2 regions of the Eubacterium sp. AF19-12LB genome follow, and region 2 is predicted to be linked to the other one. Evidence: predicted binding sites of a transcription regulator. Region 2 holds the regulator's gene; the other holds the start of a gene.

Region 1 (16,067 bases), on a different contig from region 2:
AATTGCTAAGTATGTAATTTCCTATCTTTTTTTCCTGTTCAAAAAACGAGTCATATAATCTGTTTATATTTTCAATTACCGAAATATTTTTTTTCATCTTATTTCCTTTCGCGAAAATCATTTTCATATCTTTATAATACATAATAATTTTTTTCACGTCAATATCTTTTATAAAAATTATTTTCTTGATTCCTTTTCTTATGAAAGATTTATTTTCCTACCACGTTTATTAATTTTTGTAAGACTAAAATCCACTTTGCCCAATTCAAAATGGGAATAATTTTTTCACTTCACATTTATTAATTTTTTAATAAATATTTTGACCTAATTAAATTTTTATTTTATGATTTATTTTAGATGTGATGAAAGTATCATAATATGCCTCAGAACTTGTAACATCTATGCCTTTATCACTATTATTTAAGTATTCGATTATTTTTATTATGAATTGGAGCATTATATATGATTATTTGTAAAAATAGAGAACTAAAAACCAAAACTAAACTTGTTATTTTTGATATGGACGGGCTGCTTTTTGATACGGAAAAGTTGTTTATGGAAACTCAGGCTCCTATATTAGAAAAATACGGTTATAAACAAAGAAAAGAAAATTATGTAAAAACATTAGGTATTGCCGGAGAGACTCTCAAACGTACTCTTTATGATATTTACGGTTCTGATTATCCTGATGAGATAATCTCTAACGAGACCCGAAAACAGGTGAATTATATAATTGAAAAAAACGGAGTTCAGATTAAGCCCGGAATAAAAGAGCTTTTGCAGGCTCTATTTGCCGCAAATATTCCATGTGTAGTTGCTTCATCCACTAAAACTGAAATTGTATTAAAATATTTAAAACGTGCAGAAATTGATAAATATTTTAGTTTCGTTATTGGTGGTGACAAAGTTAACGAATCTAAACCAAACCCTGAAATTTTTCTTAAAGCATGGAAATCAGTGGATGTTCCCTTAAAAGCTGCTCTTATATTGGAGGATTCTGAAAATGGTTTATTAGCTTCAAAGAATGCAAATATTCCTTCTATTTGCATACCTGACTTAAAATATCCTGAACCTGAGTACGAATCCATTCCTGCATATATTGTAGAAACGGGATTAGATGTTATTGATATTTTGGGAATTTAAATGAGTTTTATTTTTGTAAATTAATTAACTTTTTTTATTTTTGAGTTTTAAATAACTTTACTTGGAGAATTTGACCAACTTTATTGTTAAACTTTAAATAACTTTTATTTCGGAGAATTTAAACAACTTTATAACTCAGATATGAAATTTTTATTCACTTTAATTTAAAACAAAAACCACATCTTTACCTATTTTCTTTTAGTTAACTTTAAAAATAGTATATCTGATGTGGTTTTTATATTTCTAAATCTTATTTATATTTTTTAATCTGTTCACTTAAAAATTCAGGATCTTCAAAATAATCAATCTTCATTGCATGTTTAACTTCGCTTAAAGTCTGTGCTGCTCTTTCCTGTGCAACTTCTGTTCCTTTTTTAAGGATTTCGTATACACCTTCGATGTCTTTTTCGTATTCTTTTCTACGTGCTCTGATTGGAGAAAGCTCTTCCTGGATAACATTGTTAAGGAACTTCTTAACCTTAACATCCCCAAGTCCACCTCTCTGATAATGAGCTTTTAATTCATCAAGGTTTGCATATTCAGGAAGATATTCTGCAAAATGTCCTTCATTTGAAAATGCATCCAAATATGTGAATACTGTATTTCCTTCAATCTTACCCGGATCTTCGATACGGATATGATCAGGGTCTGTAAACATAGACATTACTTTCTTCTTAACTTCCTTCTCATCTTCTGAAAGATAGATACAATTTCCAAGAGACTTACTCATCTTAGCCTTTCCATCAATTCCCGGAAGTCTTAAGCATGCCTTATTGTCAGGAAGGAGAATCTGTGGTTCTACAAGTGTCTCCCCGTATACTGAGTTAAACTTGTGAACAATCTCTCTTGTCTGTTCAAGCATAGGCATCTGGTCCTCTCCTACAGGAACTGTTGTTGCCTTAAATGCTGTAATATCTGAAGCCTGACTGATTGGATATGTGAAAAATCCAGTAGGAATACTTGTTTCGAAATTACGCATCTGAATTTCTGATTTTACAGTAGGATTTCTCTGCAATCTAGATACTGTAACCAAATTCATATAATAAAATGTTAATTCTGTTAATTCTGTAACTGCTGACTGTACAAATATATTAGACTTAGCAGGATCAATTCCTACTGACAAATAATCAAGTGCAACTTCCATGATATTGTCTCTAATCTTTGCCGGATTATCTGCATTATCAGTTAATGCCTGTGCATCTGCAATCATAATAAAAATATCATCAAATTCACCTGAGTTCTGTAACTCTACTCGTCTTTTTAATGAACCTACATAATGTCCTACATGAAGTTTTCCTGTTGGACGGTCACCTGTTAAAATAATTTTTCCCATAACTACTATTTCCTATCTTCTATATCATTTTAATTTTATAAATTACTGTTTTTCCTCAAACACTAACATTTTCACATTATACCACAAATACTCTTTATGGGAAAGTTTCTAAAATATATTTCATACTGTGTTTCAAAAATACCTATTTTTTCTTTCAATATTTATTTTTTTCTTTTCTTTGACAGGCAAAACAACTAGGATTGTTGAAAAAAGAATTAAAAATATTCCCATTCCAAGTTTCCATGTCATTTCCTCTTTAAAAACAATCAATCCAATTATTACTCCTGTCAATGGTTCAAATGTACTCAGCAATGATGCAGTTAACGCACCACATAAAAAAGCACCTTTTTGAAATAATACCAATGCTATAACTGTTGCAAAAAATGCCAAACATATTTCTGCTAAAAATTCCTGCATGCTTCCTATAAATCTGAGTTTTCCAATAAATGCAGAAAATATTCCTGTCTCTATAGCAGCAAAAAAGCATAACCAAAAAGATATTAACATTACAGATTCACCCTTTAATTTAGATTTTTCCAATAATATAACATATAGTGAATATACTATTCCTGAAATTACAGCTAAAGCCATTCCTTTTACTCCAGCCTGCTTTTCCGGAGAATATAACATTATTATTCCCACTACGCACACTATAGCACACAAAACCTGTTTTTTTTCCATATTTGTTTTAAAAACTATAGCCATAATAATCATAACAGAAATAGGATAAGTAAAATGCAATGACGTTGCCAATCCTGAGTCTATGTAATTGTATGAAATATATAATAAAATTGGGGTAACTCCATATAAAATAGATAATCCCAATATTTTAATTAATTTGTCTTTACTTAACAGTATTTTTTTATTATAGAATCCTTTTATGATTATTGCCATAAATATACTCGCCCATAAAAATCTCCAAAATACAACCGAATAAGCATTACTACCACTTTTATACGCCATTTTTGTTAAAAAAGGCATTGTTCCAAAAAGAATTGCCGACGCAATTATATAGAGTTGTCCTTTCCAACTTTTTAACATTTTTTCCCTCTCTAACATAAAATATTAGACTCCGAAGTTTTCTATTTCTCCGGAGTCCATACACACAAAACTACTTACTTATATCTTTTCTTAATTAATTCAACCAAATCCTCCGTTATTTTTTCTGGTTCTCCCTGTCTAAATTTAGTGCTTCTTCCTTCATAGCATGTTTCGTATTCCTCTGACCTAACCATATATCCAACCATTCCATTTGTATATCCCCATATTATACAATATTTGGCTTTACTGGCTGCTTTTATTTGCAATCCGAAACATGAAAACAATTCAGCAGGTATCTGACATATCTCCAAATCTCCCAATCTTATTATCGATGCATCAAATTCATTTTTTACGTGTTTTTCATTATACTGTTGTTTTAAAAAAGTTAAACCACTTATTAATAGCTTTCTCTGATCAAAGTCTTTTTCAATTTTTAACTTTGCCACATCCTCACTTATTTCTTTTTTCAAATTTTCCATAGTGTCATTACTTTTGTCGAATTCGTCTAAATAATGATACTTATCTATTTTGATATCAGAAAATAATACCGGTTTATAGTCTCCTGCCATTCTCAATTGTGCAATTATTGCATCCCCTAATCTTTTAATCTCATCAAATCCAGCTTTTTTTCTATATTGTCTGTTTCCCATATCGCCACTTGCTCCTTGCATCATAAGTGGCGAAACACCCCATTCTTTCTCTATTGTCCTACTTAAATATCCAATAATGTCTGTTGTCAATTCAACACTCATTGGATCATTTACAGTTGCGTGACACGCTATGTTAAAACACCCTGCCACAATATTACCATTTTTATCAACAAACTTAATTTCTAATATATTTTTATCTTCAATACCTCCCTTGCCGTTTCGATTTCCATATAAACCATCGATAACTGTATTTCTAATGTAAGGTGTAACCTGTGTAAATCCTTTATTAAAGCACTCACTAACTGCTTCTTCAAACTTTTTGACTAAAAATTCCCTATATCCCGGAACAACTTTTACTTCATCCATTCCAAATGCATTTTCTTCTAATGTTTCAGGACCTGTATGGGTGTGAATTGTACCTATTATTATATTCTCATATGGTACATTGTACATCTTCTGTACAGATTTTCTCATAGTATCCGCTAATCTAAAATCTATTTCTATTATATCTATTTCTCCCCATACCATTAACTTGTTATTAATTTTGAATACTATTACAGTACACTCAAAACAATCATGAACTTTATTTGTTTTTTCGCTTCTCAAAGGATTTCCACTTACGAAGCATGGTAAGTAAGGTCCTGTGGGTGTGATTTTAACTGTACTTGTTGATACTAAAATCATAATAATTTCCTTTCTTAATTTTATTCATCTTCTTCATTCGCATCCGAACTTATTTCATTCACAAATTGTATTGTTTCTCTTGCTAATTTAACAGAGTTTGATAACTGCTCTTTGTTTATACATTCTTCAGGTAGTAACACAAGTTCCATTGCAAGAGGTGCATTTATACCTGTAATCAAAAATATATTTTCATTAACGTATGGGATAAATTTTTGATTTACACTTCCTGCTAAGACATCTGTCATTACAACGACCTTATCTTCTTTTGAAAATTTATCAAAGACTTTTTTAATTTCCTCTTCAATATTATAATTTTCCGTTACATAAGCCGAAATAGCATATACGTTTTCATTTACGGATGTTAAAAATTCTACTGTTTCCTTTAACCCATCTGCCATTCTATAATGTGATGCAAAAATATATCTAACCATAATTCCTCTCTCAACCTAAAAAATATTATCTTTTTCTAAAGGAAATTTCCCACAAAGAAATATACCTATTTCAATGTGTAGAAATTTCCCATTAGATATGTTATGCCAACAGTCCAGTTGCAGCACCTATACACCCAATAACTAATAAGCCTAAAATTATATATGTCAATTTAACGCCTTTTTTCAGCAATTTATAAACCACTACTGTTAAAGCCAACGGTAACATACAAGGTAATATTGCATCTAAAATATCTGTTTGTATATTCATAGACACATCTCCGTACTTAAACTTTAGCCCTGTTGTCATTGTTACTACACTTGGAATCATTGCTCCTACTACAAACAATCCTAAAATCGAAGCACATTCAGTAAAAGCATTTAACTTATTACCTATTGCTGAAATAAAGCTTGCTCCTAACTTATATCCATAATTCCACCACGATAGTCTCCAAATATAGAACACAACATATAATGTACACCATATAATTAATCCTATAGGGTTACCTTTAGTTCCCATATAACCGGCTATAGAACCAAATATTGTAGGTAATAATATCCATCCTAAAGAATCACCTACTCCAGCTAAAGGTCCCATTAGTCCTACTTTAAGTGACTGAACTGCATCCAAAGCCTCAAGTCCGTCTTTATCTTCCATTGCTAATCCAGCACCTAAAAGCAATCCATGAAAATATGGCATTGTATTATAATACTTAAACTGATTCATCATTGCCTTCTGATAATCATCATCATCAGGATAAATTTTTCTTAGTGCCTTTGCCTCTGCAAATGCTACTGCACCTCCAAGCTGTGTTTCATAATTAAACAGATTTACATTAATCCATGATCTTAATGCACAACGTCTTAAATCTTTTTTAGTCAATACTGGTGTTCTATCACTCATCTTCATCGAACCCTCCTTCCACAGAAACTGTTTCAGTTGTCGAAACAGCCTGTCTCTTGTAATACTCGTATGCTACTGCTGCACCTACAATAGCCACAGGCAATACACTCAAATTCATATATGCAACCAGCACAAAGCCAATTGCTACAAAGCCTATGTATTTCTTCGTAGGCATATATGTAAGTAACATTCCAATACCAATAACAGGTAACATTCCACATGCTATTGTTAATCCCCCTGTAAACCATTTTGGCATTGAATTAACTATAAAATCTGTTACATTTTCACCAAACGCTAAAATAATAAGTGTTGGTAAAGCTGCACTTAAGAAAAATAAAACAGGTCCTAAGTAAAGAATCCTCTCCATTTTTTTAAATTTATTTTCCATACAATATTTCTGTGCTTTTCTCACAACAAATCCATTAAGAATTTTTGCAATTACATCCATTTGCACTCCTAATGCTCCAGCTGCTATACCTACTGCAATTCCCACTGACATATCCTGCCCCGTGTGAATTGTAAGTGCAGTTGCAACTACCGCTGCCATTCCATAATTAGGAACACTTGAGCCACCAATTGCTGCCACACCAAGTGACATCAACTGTATACTTGCGCCAACTATCAAAGCAGTCTTCGGATCACCCATAACAGCACCTACCAGCACTGCATAAAACATATAATTGTCTGTTATAATCTGAGGACCATAGTTGTCTAAATACTGTAATCCTGCTATTACTGCCGCTGCGATTACAAATCCTATTGCCATTGTTTTTTCCTCCTACTTTCTTTATATTAATTTTTCCAACGGTTCAGGTTTATCATTTGGAACATACTGAACTAAAACTCTCGTGCCTTTTTCCATGATTTTTTTAAAGACAGATTCATCCTTTTTTTTCACATAAGCCCTTTTACTTACTTTTATACTTTCTGTATTTTCAGGCACTTCTGTTCCACCTAAAATTAGCGTTCCAATCTCATTTCCGTCCTCAATCAAATCTAAAATTATCTGCGGATCATTACATACAACAAAGACTTTCTGCCCATTGTATTTACCATTTTTAAAATTGGTATATGCAGTTTCTCTATTGATAATTGATAAAGAAACCCCCGACGGTTTTCCTATTCGCATTGCCTCCTTTAGCATTGGCGTATTAGCCGTTTTGTCATCAATTACCATAACTCTGTTTGCACCGGACTTTGGTGTCCACTGAGAAGCTACTATTCCATGTAACAATCTGTTGTCTAATCTTGCTAATGAAATTCCCATAATTTTCTCCTTTCCTGCTTTTAGTTTTTTTATTTTTAAATACATTCGTATCAACGAATTTCTCTATAAATATCCATAAGAAACTTTCCTACACCATCATTATTATTTTCTGTAATAACATACTTTGCACACTTTTTAACCTCATCTAAAGCATTTCCCATTGCCACTGGAATTCCTGCATAATTAAGCATTGATATGTCACTTTCGCTATCTCCAATTGCAACTACGCTTTTCCTATTAATTCCCAACTGTTCACATAACCACCCTAAAGCTATACCCTTACTAGTTTTTTTTGAACATGCTTCAACAGCCAATATGTTAGACTGCATAATTATTATTTTCTTATACTTATTCTTCAACCTCTTAATTTTTTTCACATCGCCAGGGCTGTTAAGTAATGTTCCTATTTTTTCAGGAATAATATTTTTCTCCATTATAATATCTATCAAACTTTCTTCATTCACACCTGATACTTCAAAAAATTCAGCAAACGTATTCAGTAAAAAATTTGTTATATTTTTTGTTGAATAATAAATTTTTTCGTTACTTACAAAATATGTAAATATTTGATATCTTTCCAATTCTTTTATTAAATCAATTGATTCAAATAAATCCATTGAAACTACTCTTAGATTTTTCTGTTTAACGCAATCTTTTATAATTCCACCATTCTCTCCAATAAAATATCTGATTCCAATTGGTTCAAGTTTCTTCTGAACAATATCATCATTTGACATCCTTCCGGATGTTGGCACAATGTATATACCTTTACTTATAATTTTCTCCATAACACGCATACTTTCAGGGGAAATCTTTTTGTTGTCATTTAATAGCGTGCCATCTAAATCTAATGCTATTAATTCTATTTTCTGCATGCAACCTCCTTATAATATGTTTTCACCTTCTTTTTAGTATATTCAAATATTAACACACAATTTCTGCATTTTATAGCATATAAAGCATAATATCATACTTTATTTTTGTGCTTACAGCACAATTTTATTGTGTTATAATGTATAATTATGAATACATTTTCGTGTATTAATCTGGCAAATCCGATTTTCTTCCCTAATGATTTAAAGGCAAAAAAGTCATAAAGTCTTTATCATAAAAAGAAATATATCTGATAATTAGGTTCTTTTATAACAATACCAAACTTAAAGACATATCATAAACTGCTATTTTATGCAGATTATGATATGTCACAAGCGCCTAATAAATACTTAAAAAGGAGATATTATCATGTCACTGACACTTGAATATTTTTATCAAAAAACAAGCACCAAATATAATTTAAAATTATTGACTACTTCTGTGAATCTTAATAAAGAAATAACTTGGGTATACCTTTTAGACGATATAAATAACAGTTCTTTTGTAAGAGGTGGAGAACTAATTATCACAACCGGTCTAACTACTAAATGCACTCAGAAACTAGACCATCTAATAAACGCGGCTTACATCAAAGGTTCCTGTGGTTTACTAATCAATACTGGTATGTATATTAAAGATGTTCCCTCTCGAATAATCGAATTTGGGGAAAAAAATAATTTTCCTATTTTTTCAATGCCATGGGACACTCATATAGCTGATATAATGCAGGAATATTGTAACGAAATTATTTCCGAGCAAAAAGTTGTTTTGCAAAAAAACAGTGTATTTCTAAGAAGTATTTTACGTTCTTCTTTAAAAGAAGATATACAGATTCTTAATCAATTCATAGGCTTTAGAGTTGTTGCCAGTAAAATACCTTTAACCATTCTACATTTTGCACAAATTGAACTTGATAATATTCATTATTATATTTGTTCCACTAATAGCATTATTTCTACCGATTGTAATATAGGCTTAAGTAATCATATTGAATCAATTGATTCAATGTACCAATACTATATGCAAGCCTATAAGGCTTTAAAAGTTTCATTTATAAAAGGACAAAATCTAATGCATTTTTCTGACATTGGACTTTACGACATATCTCTTTCTATTGATGACAAGTATGTTTGTGAATATGCCCATAAACTGCTTTCACCATTAAATGATAGTGAACTCTTAAATACTTTTCGTGTATATCTAGAATGTAATGGAAGCGTTAATTTAGTTGCTAATAAACTTTTTGTTCACAGAAATACAATTAATTATCGCATTCATCAGATAAAGGAGCAGTTATGCTTAGATTTAGACATACCTGAAAACAGATTAAAATATCTTCTTGCACTCTACATATGCGATTGTGATAATATTAACTTTTAATAATTATCTGCATAATTGAAATTTAACCTGAATTATTCGCAGAACAGACAGTATCTGAACTGACAATTGAACCATGAATATGAAAATTAATCCTTGCAGCCACTTTTACGGCATAGTCACGAATAATTCAGTATTAACAGTATTAACAATATTAATGATTAATTAACTATACAAAGGAGCGTGTTTATATATGAATAGAAAAAATATTAATGGAAAAACAGTTTCTTTTTCAAGGACTGAGCAGGTACATGTAATAAAGCCATGTGATTTAAATGGTGGCGGTCGTTTATTTGGTGGAGCATTACTTTCCATGCTTGATGAAATTGCCGGAATTGTTGCAAAGCGCCATTCCGGTTGCAATAATGTAACAACTGCTGCAATCGACCATTTAGACTTTAAAGATGGAGCCTATGTAAATGATTTGCTGGTAATTATCGGTTATGTAACATATACCGGAAACACTTCAATGGAAGTTCGCATAGATACTTATGTTGAAAATAATGAAGGAATGCGTCACCCTATTAACAGAGCTTTCTTTGTAATGGTTGCAATGGGCGCTAATAACAGACCAACAAAAGTTCCACCGCTTATCATTGAAAATGAATTTCAGCAGGCCGAGTGGGACTGTGCCCTTAAACGAAAAGAAAACCGAATCAAGATGAAGAATGATTTTTAATTTCATTCACATATGCAATATATTTTTCTCTTTAAATTTATAATTGCATTCAAATAAAATATATTTCACTTAATTAAATTAATTTATTTTTCACTTGACAATTTTTTATTTTCTGTTCCATCCCATTATTAAAGGCTCTCTTTTCTCAAACACTATATATTGTGTTTTTGTTTTTTAATTTTCGCAATATTTTGTAGACATTCGTTTAGCTTAGTGCTATAATCTAATGCATGCGAAAGAGTTAAACACCTTACTTGATTATCATAGTTTAACACATCGCTTTTTTATTGCCTAAAAACACAATGTATTTAATTGTGTTTAATATAGAACAGCATTATTATCGTATTTTTAATGCTGTATACATGATATATGAAAAGAAAGAAGGAACGAAAAAAATGATAAGTGTTATTAAACGTGACGGTCATAGAGCTACTTATGATCGTAACAAAATTGTATCAGCTATTCAGAAGGCGAACACAGAAGTCGACCAGGAAGAAAGAATTAGTGAGGAACAGATTTATAATATATTAGCTTCTATTGAAAACCGTGGTTTTGATGAGATGGCAGTTGAAGATATTCAGGATATTATTGAGCAGAAGCTTATGGCCGAGAAGAAATTTGTTCTTGCAAAAACATACATCATTTATCGTTATACAAGAGAACTTGTTAGAAAAGCCAATACTACTGATGATTCTATTCTTGCATTAATTGGTAATACTAATAAGGATGTTATGGAAGAGAATTCAAATAAGAATGCTGTAGTTGCATCAACTCAGCGTGACTTAATTGCCGGTGAAGTTTCAAGGGATTTAACAAGAAGAGTTTTACTTCCTGAAAAGATTTCTAAAGCTCACGATGAAGGAATTCTTCATTTCCATGATTCAGACTATTATTTGCAACCTATTTTTAACTGCTGCTTAATCAATATAGGAGATATGCTTGATAACGGAACTGTTATCAACGGAAAATTAATTGAAAGTCCTAAGAGTTTTCAGGTTGCATGTACTGTAATGACTCAGATTATTGCAAGCGTTGCAAGCAGTCAGTACGGTGGACAGTCTGTAGACATTAAGCATTTAGGAAAATATCTCCGTAAAAGCCGTGAAAAATATACAAGAAATTATCTTTCAAAATATGGAGATAAGGTTGACCCTGAGACATTAGAATCATTTGTAAATGACAGACTTTATGATGAATTAAAGTCAGGTGTTCAGACAATCCAGTATCAGATTAATACTTTAATGACAACTAACGGTCAGTCACCATTTGTTACTCTTTTCTTAAACATCGATGAAAATGATGAATATGTAGATGAAGTAGCAATGATTGTTGAAGAGATTTTAAGACAGCGTTATGAGGGAATTAAAAATGAACAGGGTGTTTACGTTACTCCTGCTTTCCCTAAACTTATATATGTTTTAGATGAACATAACTGCTTAAAGGGTGGCAAATACGACTACATTACTAAGATGGCTGTTAAATGTTCTTCTAAGAGAATGTATCCTGACTATATTTCAGCTAAGAAAATGCGTGAAAATTACGAAGGACAGGTATTCTCATGTATGGGTTGCCGTTCTTTCCTTTCTCCTTGGAAAGATGAAAATGGTAATTACAAATGGGAAGGTCGTTTCAACCAGGGTGTTGTAAGTATTAACCTTCCACAGATTGGTATTATTTCAGGACAGGATGAAGAAAAATTCTGGCCACTTCTTGAAGAGAGATTATCTCTTTGCTTTGAAGCACTTATGTGCAGACATCATGCATTAGAAGGTACACTTTCTAACGTCAGCCCAATTCATTGGCAGTATGGTGCTATTGCAAGACTTGGTAAAAATGAACCTATTGATAAATTATTACACGATGGTTATTCAACTATTTCTCTTGGTTACATTGGTTTATATGAAGTAACTAAATTAGTTAAAGGAGTTAGCCATACAGACCCTAAGGGACTTGATTTTGCATTGCGTGTTATGAAACGTTTAAGAGCTGCTTGTGATTCATGGAAAGAAAACACAGGTATTGCATTTGGTTTATACGGAACACCTGCTGAATCATTATGTTATAGATTTGCAAGAATTGATAAAGAAAAATTTGGCGATATCAAGGATGTTACAGATAAGGGTTATTATACTAATTCTTACCATGTTGATGTTCGTGAAAAGATTGATGCTTTCAGCAAATTTACTTTTGAAAGTCAGTTCCAGTCTATTTCTTCAGGTGGTGCTATTTCATATGTTGAAATACCTAACATGCGTAACAACCTTGAAGCTCTTGAAGAATTAGTTAAATTTATATACGATAACATACAGTACGCTGAATTTAACACTAAATCAGATTATTGTCATGTATGCGGATATGACGGAGAAATTATTATTAATGATGATGGCGAATGGGAATGCCCACAGTGTCACAACAAAGATCATTCTAAAATGAATGTAACAAGAAGAACTTGCGGTTATTTAGGTGAGAACTTCTGGAATGTTGGTAAGACAAAAGAAATTAAAGCACGAGTTTTACATTTATAGTAACATATATTTCCTACAGGGCCTTTGCAATTAATTTGGCGAAGGCCCATTTTAATGTATTATTTCAATAAATTTGGAGGTTGCTTATGAATTACGCAGATATTAAGCGTTATGATGTTGCTAACGGTCCCGGAGTAAGAGTTTCCGTGTTTGTTAGTGGCTGTACTCACAGATGTCCCGGTTGTTTTAACGAAGAAGCTTGGGACTTTAACTTTGGAAAACCTTTTACACAGGAAACAATTGATTATATAATAGATTTGCTTAAACCTGATTTCTACAAAGGTATTACGTTTCTTGGTGGTGAACCTTTAGAACACGTAAATCAGCAGGGGCTTCTTCCTCTTGCAAGAAAGATTCGTGAAGTATATCCTGAAAAATCAATTTGGTGTTTTACAGGATATGATTTTGAAAAAGATGTACTCGGTCGAATGATTAATGAATGGCCTGAAACTAAAGAACTTCTTTCTTACATAGATGTTTTAGTTGATGGTGAATTTATCGAAGCTCAAAAAGACTTATCTTTAGTATTTAAAGGTTCAGCTAATCAAAGACATATATTAGTTCAGGAATCAATGAAATCCGGCTCTCTTGTATTATGGGAAAAACCGGAATATATTACTAACTTTTAATATTCATTATGAAAGGATTTAACTATGACAGCAAATATTAATATTAAGAAACTTAAAGATTCAGCAGTCATTCCAACATACGGCTCTGAATGGGCTGCCGGAGCTGATTTGTATGCATGCCTTGATACACCGGCAACAATTCTTCCAGGAAATACTGTTTTCATTCCAACAGGTATCGCTCTTGAAATTCCTGTAGGTTATGCAGGACTTATTTATGCCCGCAGTGGTCTTTCCTGCAAACAAGGTTTGGCTCCTGCAAACAAAGTAGGTGTTATTGACGCTGACTATCGTGGTGAAATTATTGTTGCTCTTCATAATCATGGTGATTCTGCAAAAACTGTAGAACCCGGCGATAGAATTGCTCAAATGGTCATCACTCCATTTTTAACAGCTAACTTTATCGAAACAGATGAATTAAACGATACTGTTCGTGGTGAAGGTGGTTTTGGTTCCAGCGGAAAAAACTAAATAAAATAACGCTAAGTTATATGGCATCTTCAATTTTTATACAAAAATCGAAGATGCCATTCTTTATTCTCCCCGCATTACTTTATCTATCAGTACAGCAAGAGGTTCTGCTGCATTTACGGCCTCCTGATATGTATTTGTCTGAGCGCCAATTTCAATAAGCATACACTGTCTGCACACTCCAAGGTTATATTCATATGCATTAATGTAATTTCGTCGTGTAAAATCAGGATAATAAGCTTCCGCAGCTAATTTCATCTGGAGCGTAAGTGCTAGATTTTCAAATAAATAATCATTATGCAAATAGCTTATATCTCCACTTTCCTTAAATCTTGACATTCCATTTAAAAACATTATTTTAGCTGTTGGTTTTCCATTTATTTCTGTCACAAGATGGGTATTGTCATTTACGCCATCCCTATGTATATCCAACACCAAAGATATTGAAGGATTGTCTTTTAATATCTTTTTTACACCTTTTTCAGACTGGGTATAGGCTTCATTTCTATCAAGTACGCCATTTACAATATCATATGTTGTTTTATCGTGGATTACATTGTATCCAAATTGTTTTGATAATACTTTTTCCAATCTGTTTCCCACACCTATGATGGTTGTATTTTTATCCTCTGAATTACTATTTGAAAATGTCTCCATGGAATGTGTATGATAAATTAATATCTGAGGCTTTTTATTATTTCCTTTTATTTTAAATTTTTCGCTTAACGCCTTATCAAGTGGCATATCACTTTCTCTTATTGTAGTAGCTGCTGTAACAGTGTAAAATCTTTCAATGACTTTTTTAAACGAGCCTAAATTATCCTTTGTATATTTTGTGCCTGTCATTTTAGGTATTGGAACTAATTCTTTCTTCGCTTCTTCTACTTTTGTCTGTGGTTGTGTAGTTGTCTCTTCCACGGTTTCTAGTTGCGTCGTTTCCGGTTGTTCAGTTGCATTAACTTTATCATAAATTAACTGCACAACCTGTTTATATCCCGGGTCATTTGTATCATAAGAATATTCACTTCCATTTATATACTCTGTTACTACCGATTCTAAAATTTGTTTCTTCATTTCTTCTGACAAATCACCATGATTCTCCATATATATCATATACTGCGTTAATATGCTTGTATTTTCAATAATTTCTCCCACAAGAAAATTGGCTGTCTGCACGGCAGCCTCATTAATATTTTCTTTTGCTTTGTCTTTAACAAATGTATTAATGCATTTACTTGCTATATATATACTCAATACTATAATCAGTACTGACACAATTACCTGAAATGTCTTTTCTTTTACATTTAATCGCCATCCGTTTACATGTATTCCCTGCTGCACGCTATCACCTCAACATTTTATATTGATTAGCAGTATAATGGTAAAAACCTTTATCCCCACAATCATTATATGCAGCATGTTTATAATCTATTTATTGAATTTGCAATTATGGTACTTAGATTGTCTACAATTTCATCGACGTCTTTCGGCGTAACAAACATCTGTCCTATATCCTCTGTCATAATTTCTGCAAATAACTGATATTTTTCTTCAACAGTAAAATCCTCAAACACTTTTTGAAGACAGTTATTTTCCATATTCTGCGACAATAGATATATCAACTTATCCATCGTATCATTAACAATCGTAACACTATGCACAACCATAGGAACACCTATTGCTATTACTGTGCATCCAAGATTTTCCCTATTTAACCCCTCTCTATTATTTCCTATTCCTGAACCCGGTATAATTCCTGTGTCAGTAAGCTGAATTGTAGTTGTAACACGTGAAATATTTCTTGCCGCAAGTGAATCAATCGCTATTATCAAATCAGGCTTCATTTCATCTACTATACCCTTTACTATTGAGAATGTTTCCATTCCTGTCTGTGCAAGGACTCCCGGTGAAATACAATATATGTTTTTTCTTATTTGAACTAATGAGGCAGTTCTTGGTCCTATTGCATCAGGTGTAGCCTGAGCATTTCCTAATCCTACTATTAAAATAGCTTCAGGTCTTTTGTCTTTTCCGATATTTGCGTTAATTAAATGTCCTATATTTTT
Region 2 (16,067 bases):
ATGATAATGCAAATGCTAATATTCTCTTTGCTTTTCTCATATTCTTATCCTCTCTAACTAAATAAAATGTTTCTACATTTAAAATCAAATTATAGCATCTAAGATTTTTGTTTAAAAAAAGGGCGCAAAGACTTATATGATATTCATATAAAATCTCTACACCCTTTCACCTGCTTAAGATTAATTCTAATATTAAACTTATTTAACTACAACTAACTTCTTAGCTGACCATTTTTTACTAAATACTTTGTTATCTGCTGAATCTGTTGTATAAGCTTTAGCTCTTACGTATACAATTGATCCAGATTTAAGTTTCTTAAGTATAATTTTTGTCTTTTTAGATGTTTTCTGTTTAGCACCCTTAAACTTTGAATTTGTTGAATACTGAACAGCATATCCTTTAACATTCTTTGCTTTCTTAAGTGATACAACTGCTTTCTTAGCACTTTTGCTCTTTACAGAAGCAATTTTAACCTTTGCCGGTGCAGCTGTTTTCTTCCACTGTGCAACAAGTGTCAAGTCACTTGGAACAACAGAATTAAAATTATATGAAGCTCCATTAGCTGTATAACCTACTAATGTGTATCCTTTTCTCTTAGCTGCAAATGTATCAACCTTTTCGCCTTCATTTACATATTTTGTAGACATTGTCTTGTTCTGGCTAACAAAATTTACAGTATACTGCTTATTAGCTGTAACTGTGAAATTATTTACATGAATATATCCTGACATACCAATTTCATCAGCATATGTCTTTAATAATGCACCTAAAGCGAATTTTAATCCGATGTTTCCTTTTTTATAATCCTTTGGTACATTGATTACCGCTGAAACCTTCATACTTTCTTTCTTTGAAGAATCTAATGTAATATATCCATCTGATGTAATATTAGATGTTGAAGTTAACTCTAAAGCTTCATCACCATTACCAGGCTTATATGCCTTGAATAAAATATGCTTTGTAGTAATATCTCCTATCTTATTTCCTAATGCATCTTTTTTGCTTGCTTTTAATGTACTTGAAATATTAAAAGATATTGTGTAATTACGTCCTGCTTCAACAGGTACATTTTCAAGTGTAGCTGTCATACCCCATGGATTATCATTTACTAATTCATTTGTTAACTTATTGTATTCTCCATCCCATCCAGAATTAATGACAAAGAAATCAAAATTAGAAACTGTTGAACCTGCTGTTATGTATCCTTCAGTTGCATAATCAACACCTTTTGTCTGAGGGATGGCTTTTAAAGCTTCTTCCCATTCTCCACCATCTTCCCTAGTACATACTGAAAATGATGTCCACTGTGTTAATCCTGCCAAAACATTTGTTCCTGCCGGAACTTGAGCTGCTGATGCAACGCCTGCCATTCCTATAGTCATAACAGATGCTAATGCAACCGCCATAGTTTTCTTAAATAATCTCACTTATTTGTCCTCCTAATTACAGTCCTTATGTTTAATATGCGGCAATATTTTGATAATTGCCGCATACTTACTTTTGAAAATTATATTTGCTATTCTGTTTTATTATTTTTTAATTGTTACTTTTACAGCTTTGCTCCACTTACCAAATCCTGCAGCATTTTTAGCACGAACCTGAACTTTGTATGTCTTACCTACTGCAAGTTTTTTGATTTTTGCATTTGTCTTTTTAGCGTTGTATTTCTTGTTTCCAACCTTAACCTGATATGACTTAGCACCTTTTACTTTCTTCCAAGTAACCTTAACTGACTTCTTAGCATTGTTAACAACCTTAACACCCTTAACCTTTGCAGGTTTGCTTGCTACTACTGCAGGAGCTGCTGTTGTAGGAGCTACTGTATTTGTATTACCTGTTGGAACCTTTGTTGTTGTTGTTGCTTTTTTTGTTGTTTCAGGAGCCTTTGTTGTCTGTCTTTCAGGAATAACGCTCTGTGTATACTTTTCACCCATTAAAGAAATGTCTGTGAATGATAATGTTCCATGTGCATTTACATTTTCTGATGTTCCATATGCGTATGCATACTTGCAAGCCTTAGCTGCTTCTTCTGTAACTTTTCCAGCCTTAACTGCCTGTGTTAATTCATATGAATAATAATATGAACCATATGCTAACTGAACCTTAATATCATTACTTAAATAATCAGGACTTACAGGAACGTCAAATTCGTATGTTTTTGTTTCTCCTGCTGGAACTCTTATTGTCTTAAATAACATTATGTTATCATTATCACCTTCAATACCACTATTTACAGTAATTGTAATATTCTTTTCTGTCTTTGTAGTTGTATCTGCTTGCATCATTCCGTTATTAACTGTAAATTTTAATTTATATGTATTTCCTGGAACAACTTTAGCATTAATTTCTGATTTAATCTGATATGGTTTTTCACCCCAGATTTTATCATTTAATACAATTGCATCTTCCGGAGCAGCGCTTTCTGCTGTCCAATTAGCCTGCCATCCTGTAATAGAAATATTAGCAGAAACATTATCTACTGCTGTTGACTTAAATGTTGTCTGTGTAATAACAGCATCATTTGGTTCATAACTTTCTGCTGAACTTGTCCAGCTACCTGTAAGTGCGTTAGCTGTATCAGCCTTAACGTCTGTTGTGTTTGTTTTAAATCCTACTGCAAGTGTAGCAACTAATGCTGTTGTCATAGCACCTGCCATAACTTTGTTGAAAACCTTTCTCATCTTCAATTTCCTCCTCAAATAAAATTGTTTTTTTTCTTTTTGAAAACGTTTATTTTCAATCTATGAACATCTTATCATAAACGTTTTTATTTTACAATCCAAAATATCATATTTTCACAAATAAAACGATTTTCAATTTGAAATACTGTCTAATTTTCACATATAAACAATCAATCAATTTAATTTCTGATGTAAAAATTGTAACATTTTTATTGTTCTTTATTTAGATGTTTTAAATGTTTTTGTTTTAGACCATGGTCCTTTATCACTACCATTAATACCTCTGACTCTTACAAAGTATTTTTTACCACCTGCCAATTTGCTTAATACAATAGTTAATTTACCGGTTTTCTTTATCTTTGATTTTTTAAATTTCTTATTCAAAGAATACTGAACCTGATATTGCTTAACACCTGAAACTTTCTTCCATGTTACTTTAGCAGATTTTTTCTTTGTTGCTTTTGCACTCTTAATCTTAACTTTACCAATTGTAGTTGCCTTTGTTGTTTCTACAGGCACTACAGTTGTTGGTGTAACCTGAGTTGTTGTTTCTTCTACCTTAGGTGTAGCAGTTGTTGTTGGCTGCTGTGTTGTTGGTTCCTCATATACATACTTATCAGCATCAGTTAACTTATATGTTTCATAACCTTTAGGATTACCTAATGATGCATATAAGAATCCATTATCTGTTAATTTACCTGAGTCATAATCAAATAATGCAGTTGATCCACTTGCATCATTTGAATCAATATCATTTGCTGAATTAATATTGTATGGGAACCATGCATATCTTTCTACAAAATCCATCTCATCTAACTGTGCACATACTTCTTTAATAAATGCACCTGTTTTTTCATTTTCACCAGGTTTCTGATAACTATAATCGAATTTGTCTCCATATGCCTTGCTTCCAAAAATTCCCATTTCGGTAATCCAAACAGGCTTTCCATATAATTCATGTACTTTCTTTACAGCATCAATCACCATGCTAACACTTCTCTGACTAATATATGTATGAATTGCTACACAATCGCAACTAACTCCTTCAATCTCTATCTGAACTCCATTATCATCAACTGTTCCGCCTTTCAAGAATGGTGTAAGCCATCCGCTGTATGTTCCGTTAGGATTACTAATAGCCGGAGATACAGTTCTCTTTCCAAGTTTCTGTATTTCTTTCCAGCCCTTCTGAGCCTGTACAACTGATATATTTGCCTGAGCTGATAATTCAGGTTCATTATATCCAAGGATGTAATTAGCATCCTTTGGAACTAAAGCGCACTGCTCTGCAATGTATTTAAATAAATTTTCATCTTTTGTTCCATCCGGATCATCCTGATTTCTTCCCCAAATCATTGGTACAAAATCAACTCCATCATCAATTGAATTATTATAAGGTGTTGCCTGCCAATTGTAATACCAAGATAGGTTCATCTTTTTAAGTTCGACTGTTTTACTCATATCTTCACCTAATGCAATTCCTTTTTTAGATACAAAAAAGTTTCTTTCATTAGACTCTACTGTTTCACCCGAAGCTAAAACAGCCTCAACCTTTAATGTATGCTTTGCTATAGATGTTGTATAAACTTCTGCCATCTGTTCATTCTCACCATTAGCTTCTAATTCGACTGCTTTTTTTCCATCAAATACAATATTATAGCTTTCTGCATCTGTTACAGATGTATTAACTTTAACATTAATGTATCCTGCTCCTACGAGTTTGCCTTCAGTTGGTGTAATAACTGCCTCTTCTTTCCAGCTTGATATAGTGCTACTTTCTTCGTTTGCATCCGCACTTATCACTCCAGTCATTGACACTGTCATAACTGCAGCCATGGCAAATGCAACTCCCCTCTTAAAATTTCTCATGTTTTCCTCCTTTATATGCATACCATCTCTGATGGTATTTCTTCCACTCTATTGTCCGATTATTTTCTTATAAAGTCAACAACTTTTATGCATTTTTTACAATTTTGCTTATAATCAATCTTTTTTTTTAGATGTTATTTTATTTTTTAGAATAATATGATTTATAATTTGTTGTATAAATAAATAATATCACTAATTTGTTTATTTGTTTGTGGCACCTTTGCAAGAAAAAACATCCCAAAACAAACTTTTCAGTCTGTTTTGGGATGTTTTTCTGCTTTTTTTAACGATTTTACTCGTCTACATATTCTAATTTGCTGACAGACACTTCATATGCTGTGTGCTTTTCGCTTTCATCTTCATTAATCTTCTTAATGTACTCTCTGCTTTGCACTCTTCCCCATATCTGAATGTGTCCACCCACTTCAAAAGCTGATGCATATCTTGCATTTCTGCCCCAGGCAATGCAAGGTATGTAATCTGATTTACCATACGGTCTGTTAACTGCAATAAGTAAATCTGCGATTTCTCTTCCAAGCGGTGTTTTTCTGTAAATTGGTGGTTTGCAAATAAATCCATCAAGGAAAATCTGATTTGTTCTGCCTGCATCAAGATTCTCTTCTACTTCTTCCCATTCTCTTACGAAAATAGAAAGCACCAATTTGTTTCTTGTCCCCTCATGTCTGTTGTAGGATCGAAACTGTCCTGATACTTCTACAAGTCTTCCTGTGTAATCCTGTGTTACATCAACAAGTCTCTCAGATACCATCAACGGAATAATATCCGTTAATTCACTAAGTCTGTCTACAGATACATCTACCATGTAGAATCCTTCTCCAAAAACTTCATGGCTGTATCTGAATTCAGATACAATCTCACCTACAATGCTAACGCGGTTGTTCTCAATAATCTTGTCGATCATGTGTGCTTCCCCCTTCTGTACCAACCTTTGGTTTCTTATTTCTTTTATCTCTATAATTATATTTCCTTTTTCCACTTTTATGTAAAAATGTGTTCGACCTTTTTCGACTTATATAATTTTTGTCTCAAATTTTTGCTCATTTATCGTCGAATACTAGGGTTTCACTTCGAAATAATTACTATTATTTACTATAAAATCGATATTTTCTTTATTCATTTACACACAATTTTCTATTATATCTATTTTTTTACCCCTAAATTTTTACCCCAAAGTCTCAACTTTGCCGTGAACTTTATCTTTTGTAATAATGACATTTCCTCTACTACAAAAAAATACCGACATTTGCAAACATCATTCACAAATGTCGGCACAATATTAATAACCAAGGTTCTTTAATGTCATTTTTGTTTCTGTCTTTAAAGCGCTGTTGATTGCACTTGAAGCTATGTTGCTTCTTAATTTCTTTACTGTAGCCTGCGGTTTATTCTTTGCTAACTTAACATCAGCAACCACTTCCTGATTCTGAATTGCTTTTATCTGAATCTTGTTTCCTGATGTATGAATAGTACATACAAAATCTCCAACCTGTTTAAAGATTTTTCCATTTTTCTTTAAGTAATTGTAAAGAGCTATACCATTCTTCTTTTTGTCCTTTGTCACTTTAAGTTTCGCTTTAGACTTAACACATTTGAAGTTTGTAACCTTTACTGATGTACTAAAACTTGAATCAGCATCATTAGGAAGTACTTCTGAGAGTGCATAAATATCACCCTGTTCTTCTGTTCTGTCACCAAATTCTCCACCCATTCCATAATAAATGAATGTTGCATTAGCAGATGCTTTAAATGTTGCCTTGTAGTTTTCTGTTACGCCCGGCTGTAAGTGTAACCAGTCTGCATAAACTACTGTGTCCTGTGAATCTGTAACTTTAAAGAATACCCATTTTTCAGCCGTTGTAGTTGTTGCTTTAAAACTAAGAGTATACTTCTGTCCTTTCTTCACTGTGATGTCTCTGTGTGCCTGTGCTCCCCAAACACCGCCCCAGCCAATCGCATCCATATCAGCTGAGAAAGAACTTGCTGTTGCGCCTGACAAACTACCGTCAGCTCCTTCGTACCAATTTTCTCTCTGTCCAAAGTAGCCTTCAAATGTTGTACCTGCAAAACATGTTGCACACATAGCTACTGTTATAGTTGTTGCAACTATAGCAGCTGAAATTTTCCTGATAACCTTTCTCATTGGTTAATCCTCCTTAAATATAAGTATTTGTATCTTCTTTTAGAACTATAACTTATATCTAACACCCTTCGGTTCTATTTTATAACATTTACAGGGGCTCCTGCAACCCATTTTTTAATATTATTTTTTACAATTTCAACAAGTCTTGTCCTGGTTTCAACAGGTGCCCATGCTGAGTGAGGTGTAATAATTATATTATCTATATCAAGAATCTCTTCATGCTTTTCCATCGGCTCTACTGCTACTACATCAAGACCTGCTCCTGATATTTTCTTAGATTTAACAGCATCAATTAATGCCTGTTCATCAACTACTCCGCCTCGTGATGTATTTATAAACAGTGCTCCATCTTTCATTTTTTCAAAAAACTCTTTATTACACATCTTTTCTGAATCGCTATTTAATGGGCAATGAATAGAAACTATATCTGATTTTTCAAGCAGTTCATCCATTTCTACAAATCGGACGCTTTCATCTTTCTTAGGACTTCTGTTATACGCTAAGACCTTCATATCAAATGCCTGTGCAATTTTTGCAACTTTCTTTCCTATTGAACCATATCCTACAATTCCTAATGTTCTTCCATCCATTTCCTTCATTGGTTTAAATGGCGAAAATTTTTCGCTGTGTATCCACCCTCCGTCTTTAACAAATTTGTTATACTCTCCAACTTTATTGTAATGTTCAAGAATAAGAGCAAATACATGTTGTGCTACAGCATTTGTAGAATAACTTCCTGCATTACATACCGTTATATTTCTTTCATTTGTATATTCTATATCCACATTATTATATCCTGTAGCAAAAAGTCCTATATACTTTACATTCTTTGCATCCTTCAAAGTCATTCTGTTCATTATCGACTTATTACACAAAATAATTTCAGCATCCTTTATTCTTTCCGCTATCTGATTATATTTAGTATAATCATAAATTGTCACTTCACCAAATTCATCAAATACCGAAAAATCAATATCATCATTCGTTAAAGTTTTTGCGTCTAAAATTACTACTTTCATCAGCCCAATATCTCCTACTATTATATGTATTACCACTTCCATTAGTCAGTGGTCATTTGCCAAAGCATTTATGTAAAATTAACTTCATTCAATGTTTTTCTAAACATTGCTTTCATGTTAAAGACTTTCACCTATTAGAAACGTGCACCGCAAGGTGCACAACATAAAAAAAGAAGTTCCCAAACAGGAACTTCTTTTTATTTATTAATCCTAAAATCAGATTATACTCTTGAAAGGTATTCACCTGTTCTTGTATCAATCTTAATCTTTTCACCCTGATTAACGAATAATGGAACATATACTGTTGCTCCTGTTTCAACCACTGCAGGTTTTGTAGCACCTGTAGCTGTGTTTCCTTTAACACCAGGTTCAGATTCTGTAATCTCTAATTCTACGAAAAGAGGTGGTTCAATTGCAAATACATCACCATTGTGTGAGCAGATTGTAACCATTTCGTTTTCTTTAACAAACTTAAGTGCATCACCGATTGTTTCTTCTGATAATGCAATCTGTTCAAATGTTTCTGTATCCATAAAGTTATACAATCCACCATCTGCATATAAATACTGCATTGATTTTCTATCGATGTGAGCCTTAGGACATTTTTCAGTTGGTCTGAAAGTCTTTTCAACTACACCACCACTCTTGATATTTTTTAATTTTGTTCTAACGAACGCTGCGCCTTTACCTGGTTTTACATGCTGAAATTCGATAATCTGATAAATCTGTCCTTCAACTTCGATTGTAACACCATTTCTAAAATCGCCTGCTGCTATCATAATATTTCCTCCTAACAGTTCATTGTGTTTTACCACGCTACGTTTTATTTTATAATAATAATATTATTATTTCAACTATTTTTTACTACAGCAATTATTAAGCGTGCTATTTTTCTATTTATTATACTAGAAAAATGTATTATAAAACGTCAAATTCCATAGGAATATTTATTCCTTCTATTGTATGAATATATCTATAGTGTCCGGAATGTAGTCCTACATAATCCTGGAATATAGGAATACTAAAATATCCCGGTCTTAAATTTTCAATCAATATTATAATTTCCGGAAATCTTGCATCGTCACTCAATTCAATGTTCTTCCACTGATTATCCTCATATATTTCAAGTTTTCCCGGTTGAAGACTTCCCGGATATGTATTATCTTCATTACCTACAGCATAAACATAAAATGATAATTCATCATTCATATTTATTTGATTATTCTTTAATATACCAACAAATTTTGTATCATTTTCATATACATTAAAATTAACGATACATTCCTGTCCATTAACTTTATTGGTTAATCGATATTGCCCGATTGAAATATCATAGTAATTATTCAAATCTGCATTTCTAATCATCTCACTATCATTAACCTCATACATTGTATTCTGATACTCATTTTTCTTTTCGATGATTTCCCATTTTCCATCTATATATTTTTCCAATTTTTCTGTTTTATAATCTAGTGCTATCACTCCCTTGCCATTAGTCAATGAATATTTAATTATTAGATTATCCTTTAAAGTTATTTTATCGTTAACATATGACAATTTTATTTTTGTTTCATTTACAGGATTTTGATTATCGCCTTTTCCCGCTTCTCCATTTGTAGTTGTCTCTTCATTCTTATTATTTGCAGTATTCTGTGATGATGTTGTTTCACTATTTTGCGTTTTGTCCTGATTATTTATTATTTTTTCTGAATCTGTATTCTTTTTCTTGTTTTTATTAACAACATTAATAATAAATACTCTCTTCTTATTTTTATATTTTGCTATAATTTTTGTCTTGCCATTTTTTATTCCCTTTATTTTTAAAATATTATTTTTCTTACCTTTAATTTTTACTATTTTAACAATCTTTTTATTTTTAATTGTCCATTTTACTTTTACGCTTGGCTCTTTCACTTTTATAGTCTTTGTCTTATTAACTACGATATCAACTTTTTTTGTATCAGCATTTACATTAATAGTTCCAACTATACCTACAACACATATTACACATGCAATTACAATTTTTTTAATATAATTAATTGTAATTCTACTTCTTCCTTTAGTCATATAAATCTCCTTTCCAACTAAATTATTCGAACACTAATTTTATGATAACCATAACATATACTTCTATTTATATCTATATGTTTTAGTAACGAAAGTATTTTTTCAGATTATTTTTTCAGATTATTTTTTCAGATTATTTTTTCTTTAATATTTAAACCACTGTATTTTCATCACGTAAAAAATCCGACAGGCTAAACCTATCGGATTTTCATTTTCTTTCTAATACTATATCTTTATCCTATGCTAAAAACTTATACGCTCTAAAATCTCACCACAGATTTCAACTCTGCTTTTTCCATCTGTTGCTATAGAAACCTGAGCTGCCTTTTGATATCTTTTTTCTCTGTCAGCAATCATTTTTTCTATATATTCTACTGTCATATGATTATTCAAAAGTGGTCTGTCTTTATTTTCGCATATGCGGTCATAAATAGTTTTCGGTTCTGCCGTGAGAAGTACTGTTCTTCCGCCTTCTTTCATTATTTCTATATTTTCATCTTTAAGAACAACTCCACCACCGCATGATACTATTTTTCCTGCATTAATTTGCATCTCTTCTAAAGCTTTTGTTTCAAGTTTTCTAAAATATTCTTCCCCATTTTTTTCAAATATATCACTTATAGACATATTTTCCTGTTCTTCTATGTATTTATCAATATCAACAACCGGCATTCCTGTAATATAGCCTAACGCATTTGATATTGTAGTTTTTCCCGTGCCCATAAAGCCAATCATAAATATATTTTTATCTTTGATATCATCACAATTAATACCTAATATATTTCTAACCTGTTTAATTGTCATTTGTCCCGGTGCTGATGTATTTACACCTGCCGCAAATGTTATTACTGAGCCTGTTGTCTTTCCACATACTCTTGTTACTGCGCCTAATTCTCCCATTGACATTGTAACTATAGGTGCTATCATTTTTTCATTTGCCTCAATAGAACCATATACGAGTTCCTTAACATCCTCTTCGCAACTTGGCATTACTGCCATTTTACATATATCTGCTCCAAGTTCTTCCATCGTCATTAATGTTTCCACTATCTTTTCTCTTGACGGCGTTTCATTAAAATGATGATTTGAACCAATTACTTTTGCTCCCGCCTTATGTATTTCCTCTATCATATCTAAGGCAATTGAATCTTTAGAGTAGGCTTCTACATCTATTAATTCAGCCAGTCCTGTCTTAGCTACCTGAACATTCAAATCATAATAACTGTTGTTTGAGATAAATTTTTTTCCACCTTCGCCATCTGTTCTGAAAGTAAAGATTAATGGTATATCTTTAATTACCTCACGCAAATCTATCAGCATATTCTCCACTTCATCAATATAAACGCTGTCAAAGAAATCACATCTCCATTCGATTATATCCGGATTCATCTCCACAACTTTTTTTGCCTGTTCTATCACTTCATCGTGATTTTCGCCTACTATCGGTACGCACACTTTGGGGTGACCGTCGCTAAGTTCAAGGTTTCCGACCTTAATTTGTTTCATTTTTCTTCTAATTCCTTTTTCGGAATTATTCCTCCTTTTACATTATTTGCCATCTGTTTAAATTACGGCATTTGACGTACATTATAACATATATGATTTTTATATAAAAGAGCAAAAATGTCTAAATGACATTTGCATAACTAACTAAAACTTTCTAAATGCTGTTTGTTATTGAAGTTATTTTACATTTACACGCAGTAATAGTGTATATCATTTAGAAAAATACCCGGCATTTATTAAAACCCACTTCCATTTGTTTTCAAATTTATGTATCATAATATATGGTGTTGAATTAATTCAGCATATATCAACTAAATTAGAATTATAAAAGTATCCAACAATAACCGTAATAAAGTTTATTGAACAAAAATATACCGGCTCAAATAATTACAACGGAGGTACTACAATGGAAAATATAAATATTACAGGGTCAACAAAACTTACAGGACTTCTTGGCAGTCCTGTTGCACATAGCAAATCACCCGCAATGCACAATGAAGCCTTTCGACTTTTAGGTTTAGATTATGTATATTTATGCTTTGATGTGGATGAAAATAATATGGAATCAGCAGTTGAAGGTCTACGAACATTAGGAGTTGCCGGATTCAACTGTACAATGCCTGACAAAATAAAAATGTGGGAATTATGTGATGATTTATCTCTTGCAGCAAAGTTAATAGGTGCTGTAAACACAGTTGTTAATCAAGACGGAAAATTTATTGGTCACAATACTGACGGAATTGGATATATGCAATCTGTTAAGGATGCCGGATTTGATATAATTGGAGGTAAAATGACATTAATGGGTGCCGGTGGTGCTGCATCTTCAATTCTTGTTCAGGCTGCAATAGATGGCGTGAAAGAAATCGATGTTTACAACAGACCCGGAACTAATTTTGATAAAGCTCAGATTTTAATTGACAAGTTGAATAAAGTTACTTCAGCTAAAGTTTCTCTCTATGATTTAAATGACGAAACTTCTTTAAAGAAGTCATTGGATTCAAGCACAATTTTAACTAACGGAACTTCTCTTGGTATGGCGCCAAATACCTACTCTTGTGTTATTAAAGACAGTTCCTTTTTACATCCTGAATTAATTGTTTCTGATATTGTTTATAACCCACTCGAAACAAAACTTATGAAAATGAGTAAAGAAATAGGTTGCCCTGTATTCAATGGTTTATATATGCTTTTATATCAGGGGGCTGAAGCCTTTAAGCTTTGGACAGGGAAAGAAATGCCTGTTAATGAAATCAAATCAAAGTTTTTTTAGAAATATTATCAATTAATTTTGAACAATAAATTTTAAAATGAATTATTTTATTCATTACGGATGATATAATTTTTTCAATATCATCCGTAATTTTTTTATTATTCAATAAAACAAATCTCACATTTTCAATATTTATATAATTTAGGGTTGTATAATCAATTTATCAGACTCATATAAACTTATGATTTATACTATTTACTCATATCGGTTTTAGACATTTTCTTTTTCCAACGCCATAAAATAAATTTTTCAGGAATTCTTTTTAAAACTATTTGAATTTCTTCTTTTTTATCGATTTTTTTAACCATCACACTCTGGATTCCTGTTCTGTTTGCGCCATACACATCTGTGAATATCTGGTCGCCTACAAATATTGTAGAATCTACATCTGTGTGCATTAATTCCATCGCTTTTTTATAGTTCCTAGTTGAAGGTTTATGTGCATCAAATATGTATTTTGACTTAACTGCATAAGCGAATGGCTCAACTCTTGGTTCCTGGTTATTTGAAATAAGACACGTATCAAGTCCTATTTTTCTTAATTTTTCGAAAAATTCAATACTCTTATCTGTAGCGGGATGTCCATGAGGAACTAATGTATTGTCAATATCAAATATCACTCCTCTTATCCCCTGTTTATAATACATGTCAAAATCTATATCTTCTACAGAATTTATATATTCATTTGGGTAAAATCTTTCAAGCATATTTTTCTCCTGCGTTCTATCTTTTATTTACGATGTTCTTACATCATCAAATGCTCTAATTTAAAATGTTCCTACATTGTGAGATGCTCTAATTTAAAATGTTCCTACATCATCAGATACACAATTTTAAAATATTTTTACATCATTAGATGCACTAATCAAAGTTATTCTTTCATCATCTATGCACTAATTTAAAAATTTCTTTAACTCATCCATAAATGTATTTACATCTTTAAACTCTCTATATACAGAAGCAAATCTTACATATGCAACCTGGTCTAATTCTTTAATTTTATCCATAACGATTTCACCAATCTCATTACTTGAAATCTCTTTTTCTTCTTTATTAAATATCTCTGCCTCTATTTCTTCAACCGTAGATACTATCTGATCATAAGATACAGGTCTTTTATGACATGAACGTACAATTCCCCTCTCTATCTTACTTCTATCATACGGTTCTCTGTTATCATCTTTCTTTATAACGATAAGCGGTATTGTTTCTACTTTTTCATATGTAGTAAAACGTTTACCACATACCTCACACTGTCTTCGGCGTCTGATAGAATTATTCTCTTCTGCCGGTCTTGAATCAATTACCTTTGTATTTTCTTCTCCACAAAATGGACACTTCATATTCTGCCTCCTAATACTTAATTCCAGTCATAAATTGATTATAAAAAGAATTAGTTATCTGGTCAAGACGTTTTGTACTTATGCTTTACATCATCTAAGTCTACACTAACCAAAATAATATCATCCCCAATCTGCTTTACACATTTTACAGGAATTATATATTCAAAATCGCTACATATAAGATTACAGAATTTTGTAGGCCCGGGCACAATCAGTGCTTCTATACATCCTGTGCAAATATCAAATTCCAAGTCTTCTACCGAGCCTATCATTTTACAGTCACAACAATTAATTACTTCTTTCTGTTTTAACTCACATATTCTCATTTTTGCTCTGCAGTCTTTTTTTTATTTTATGAGAAAAATTTATATTTTATGATTTTATCTTATATAGCGTTTTACTATTTTAACTGATATATTATTTTGTATTTCCATGTCATCTATTTTTTATCATTATTATTACATATATCGCTTTGCATTTTTTATCTTATATAGCTTTTTACCACTTCTTATCGCATATAATGCCTCATTGCCTTTATCGCATTTTTTTCAAGTCTGCTAACCTGTGCCTGAGAAATTCCTATTTCATCAGCTATTTCCATTTGTGTTTTTCCCTTAAAAAATCTTAAGTCTATTATTTCTTTTTCTCTTTCCGGTAGCCCTTTAATTGCTTCAGCAAGAGCTATTCTATCTACCCATTTTTCTTCTTTATTTTTTTTATCACTTATCTGGTCCATCACATACAAAGTATCTCCTCCCTGGTCATATACCGGGTCAAATAAAGATACCGGACTTTGTATTGCATCTAAGGCATATATAACTTCTTCAGATGTAGCTCCAATTTCTTTAGATATTTCACTTATGGTTGGTTCTTTATTGCTTGTCTTCATTATACGCTCTTTAGCATAAATAGCTTTATACGCTGTATCTTTTATCGACCTGCTTACTCTGATTGATGCATTATCTCTTAAAAATCTCTTTAGTTCTCCTGCAATCATAGGTACTGCATAAGTTGAAAACTTTACATTTAATGTGTCATCAAAATTGTCAACTGCTTTTATAAGTCCAACGCATCCAATCTGAAACAAATCATCCATATTTTCATTGCTTCCCGAAAATCTCTGAATAATACTTAGCACAAGTCTCAAATTCCCCTGAATGTACCTTTCCCTTGCTTCTTTGTTTCCTTTTTTTATCTCTTTAAAAAGTTCAGTTTTTTCTTCATTTGTCAGTAACGGTAATTGTGTCGTGTTTACTCCACTTATTTCCACTTTAAAAAGAGCCATATTTTCCTCCAAATCATTCAATTACTTCTTATCAACAAACAAATATTTGTCAATTTGTATTACATTTAAATGATTAACAAAAACACGGCTCTTTATACATTATTCATATTTTACAATTTCTTTTTTAAGTCGATTCATTATCTTTTTTTCTAATCTTGATATGTACGATTGTGATATTCCAAGAAAATCTGCGACTTCCTTCTGTGTCATCTCCTCCCCATCTTTATTATTTAGTCCAAATCTCATTTCCACTATTGATTTTTCACGTTTATTTAATTTTTCAATTGCTTTTTTTAACAGACTTTTCTCCACTTCATTTTCAAGTCCTCTTGATATAACGTCCTCATCTGTTCCAAGAATGTCCGAAAGCAAAAGTTCATTACCATCCCAGTCAACATTTAAAGGCTCATCTATAGATACTTCAAGTTTTGTTTTATTGTTTCTTCTCAAATACATTAGTATTTCATTTTCAATACAACGTGATGCATATGTAGCAAGTTTTATGTTTTTATCTGTCTTAAACGTATTTATTCCTTTAATAAGACCAATTGTTCCTATTGATATCAAATCTTCTACGCCTACCCCTGTATTATCAAATTTTTTTGCTATGTATACAACCAGTCTCAAATTATGTTCTATTAACATTCTTCTTGCTGATTCATCATTTTCATTTATTAATTTTTCTAACTGTTTTGCCTCTTCTTCACCTTCAAGTGGAGCCGGAAGCACATCCGGTCCTCCGATATAATGTACTTCATTAGACTCATCTGAAAGTATCCATCTGGTAAGCACAGGAATCACATTTAAATTTTTAAGCAATTTTTCTCTCCTCTCTTTTATTTTTAATTGTGGACATGCATTG

What was found. The regulator NrdR, encoded in region 2, represses ribonucleotide reductase genes. The targets are predictions, from matches to a motif close to CACNANATNTNGTG.
Region 1: the regulator NrdR is predicted to act here: its motif matches at 10,530-10,543, upstream of nrdD (anaerobic ribonucleoside-triphosphate reductase).

The regions. Positions count from the first base shown of each region.
Region 1 covers NZ_QUGP01000003.1:230,399-246,465, reverse strand. The annotation lists gene DWX29_RS04255 (MurR/RpiR family transcriptional regulator) at 1-97, opposite strand, end outside; gene DWX29_RS04250 (HAD family phosphatase) at 463-1,143, shown strand; gene trpS (tryptophan--tRNA ligase) at 1,394-2,476, opposite strand; gene DWX29_RS04240 (DMT family transporter) at 2,609-3,517, opposite strand; gene DWX29_RS04235 (hypothetical protein) at 3,592-4,851, opposite strand; gene DWX29_RS04230 (PTS fructose transporter subunit IIA) at 4,872-5,282, opposite strand; gene DWX29_RS04225 (PTS system mannose/fructose/sorbose family transporter subunit IID) at 5,383-6,189, opposite strand; gene DWX29_RS04220 (PTS sugar transporter subunit IIC) at 6,176-6,949, opposite strand; gene DWX29_RS04215 (PTS sugar transporter subunit IIB) at 6,971-7,450, opposite strand; gene DWX29_RS04210 (Cof-type HAD-IIB family hydrolase) at 7,501-8,325, opposite strand; gene DWX29_RS04205 (PucR family transcriptional regulator) at 8,693-9,703, shown strand; gene DWX29_RS04200 (acyl-CoA thioesterase) at 9,894-10,379, shown strand; gene nrdD (anaerobic ribonucleoside-triphosphate reductase) at 10,775-12,904, shown strand; gene nrdG (anaerobic ribonucleoside-triphosphate reductase activating protein) at 12,991-13,533, shown strand; gene dut (dUTP diphosphatase) at 13,558-14,001, shown strand; gene spoIIP (stage II sporulation protein P) at 14,065-15,342, opposite strand; gene gpr (GPR endopeptidase) at 15,423-16,067, opposite strand, start outside.
Region 2 covers NZ_QUGP01000006.1:51,483-67,549, forward strand. The annotation lists gene DWX29_RS07400 (glycosyl hydrolase) at 1-40, opposite strand, end outside; gene DWX29_RS07405 (InlB B-repeat-containing protein) at 199-1,428, opposite strand; gene DWX29_RS07410 (fibronectin type III domain-containing protein) at 1,531-2,682, opposite strand; gene DWX29_RS07415 (glycosyl hydrolase) at 2,902-4,551, opposite strand; gene DWX29_RS07420 (single-stranded DNA-binding protein) at 4,844-5,473, opposite strand; gene DWX29_RS07425 (hypothetical protein) at 5,849-6,712, opposite strand; gene DWX29_RS07430 (D-2-hydroxyacid dehydrogenase) at 6,787-7,731, opposite strand; gene efp (elongation factor P) at 7,953-8,510, opposite strand; gene DWX29_RS07440 (hypothetical protein) at 8,650-9,798, opposite strand; gene aroD (type I 3-dehydroquinate dehydratase) at 10,042-11,304, opposite strand; gene DWX29_RS07450 (shikimate dehydrogenase) at 11,711-12,577, shown strand; gene DWX29_RS07455 (YqeG family HAD IIIA-type phosphatase) at 12,769-13,284, opposite strand; gene nrdR (transcriptional regulator NrdR) at 13,471-13,920, opposite strand; gene DWX29_RS07465 (PRC-barrel domain-containing protein) at 13,983-14,246, opposite strand; gene sigG (RNA polymerase sporulation sigma factor SigG) at 14,429-15,205, opposite strand; gene sigE (RNA polymerase sporulation sigma factor SigE) at 15,305-16,006, opposite strand.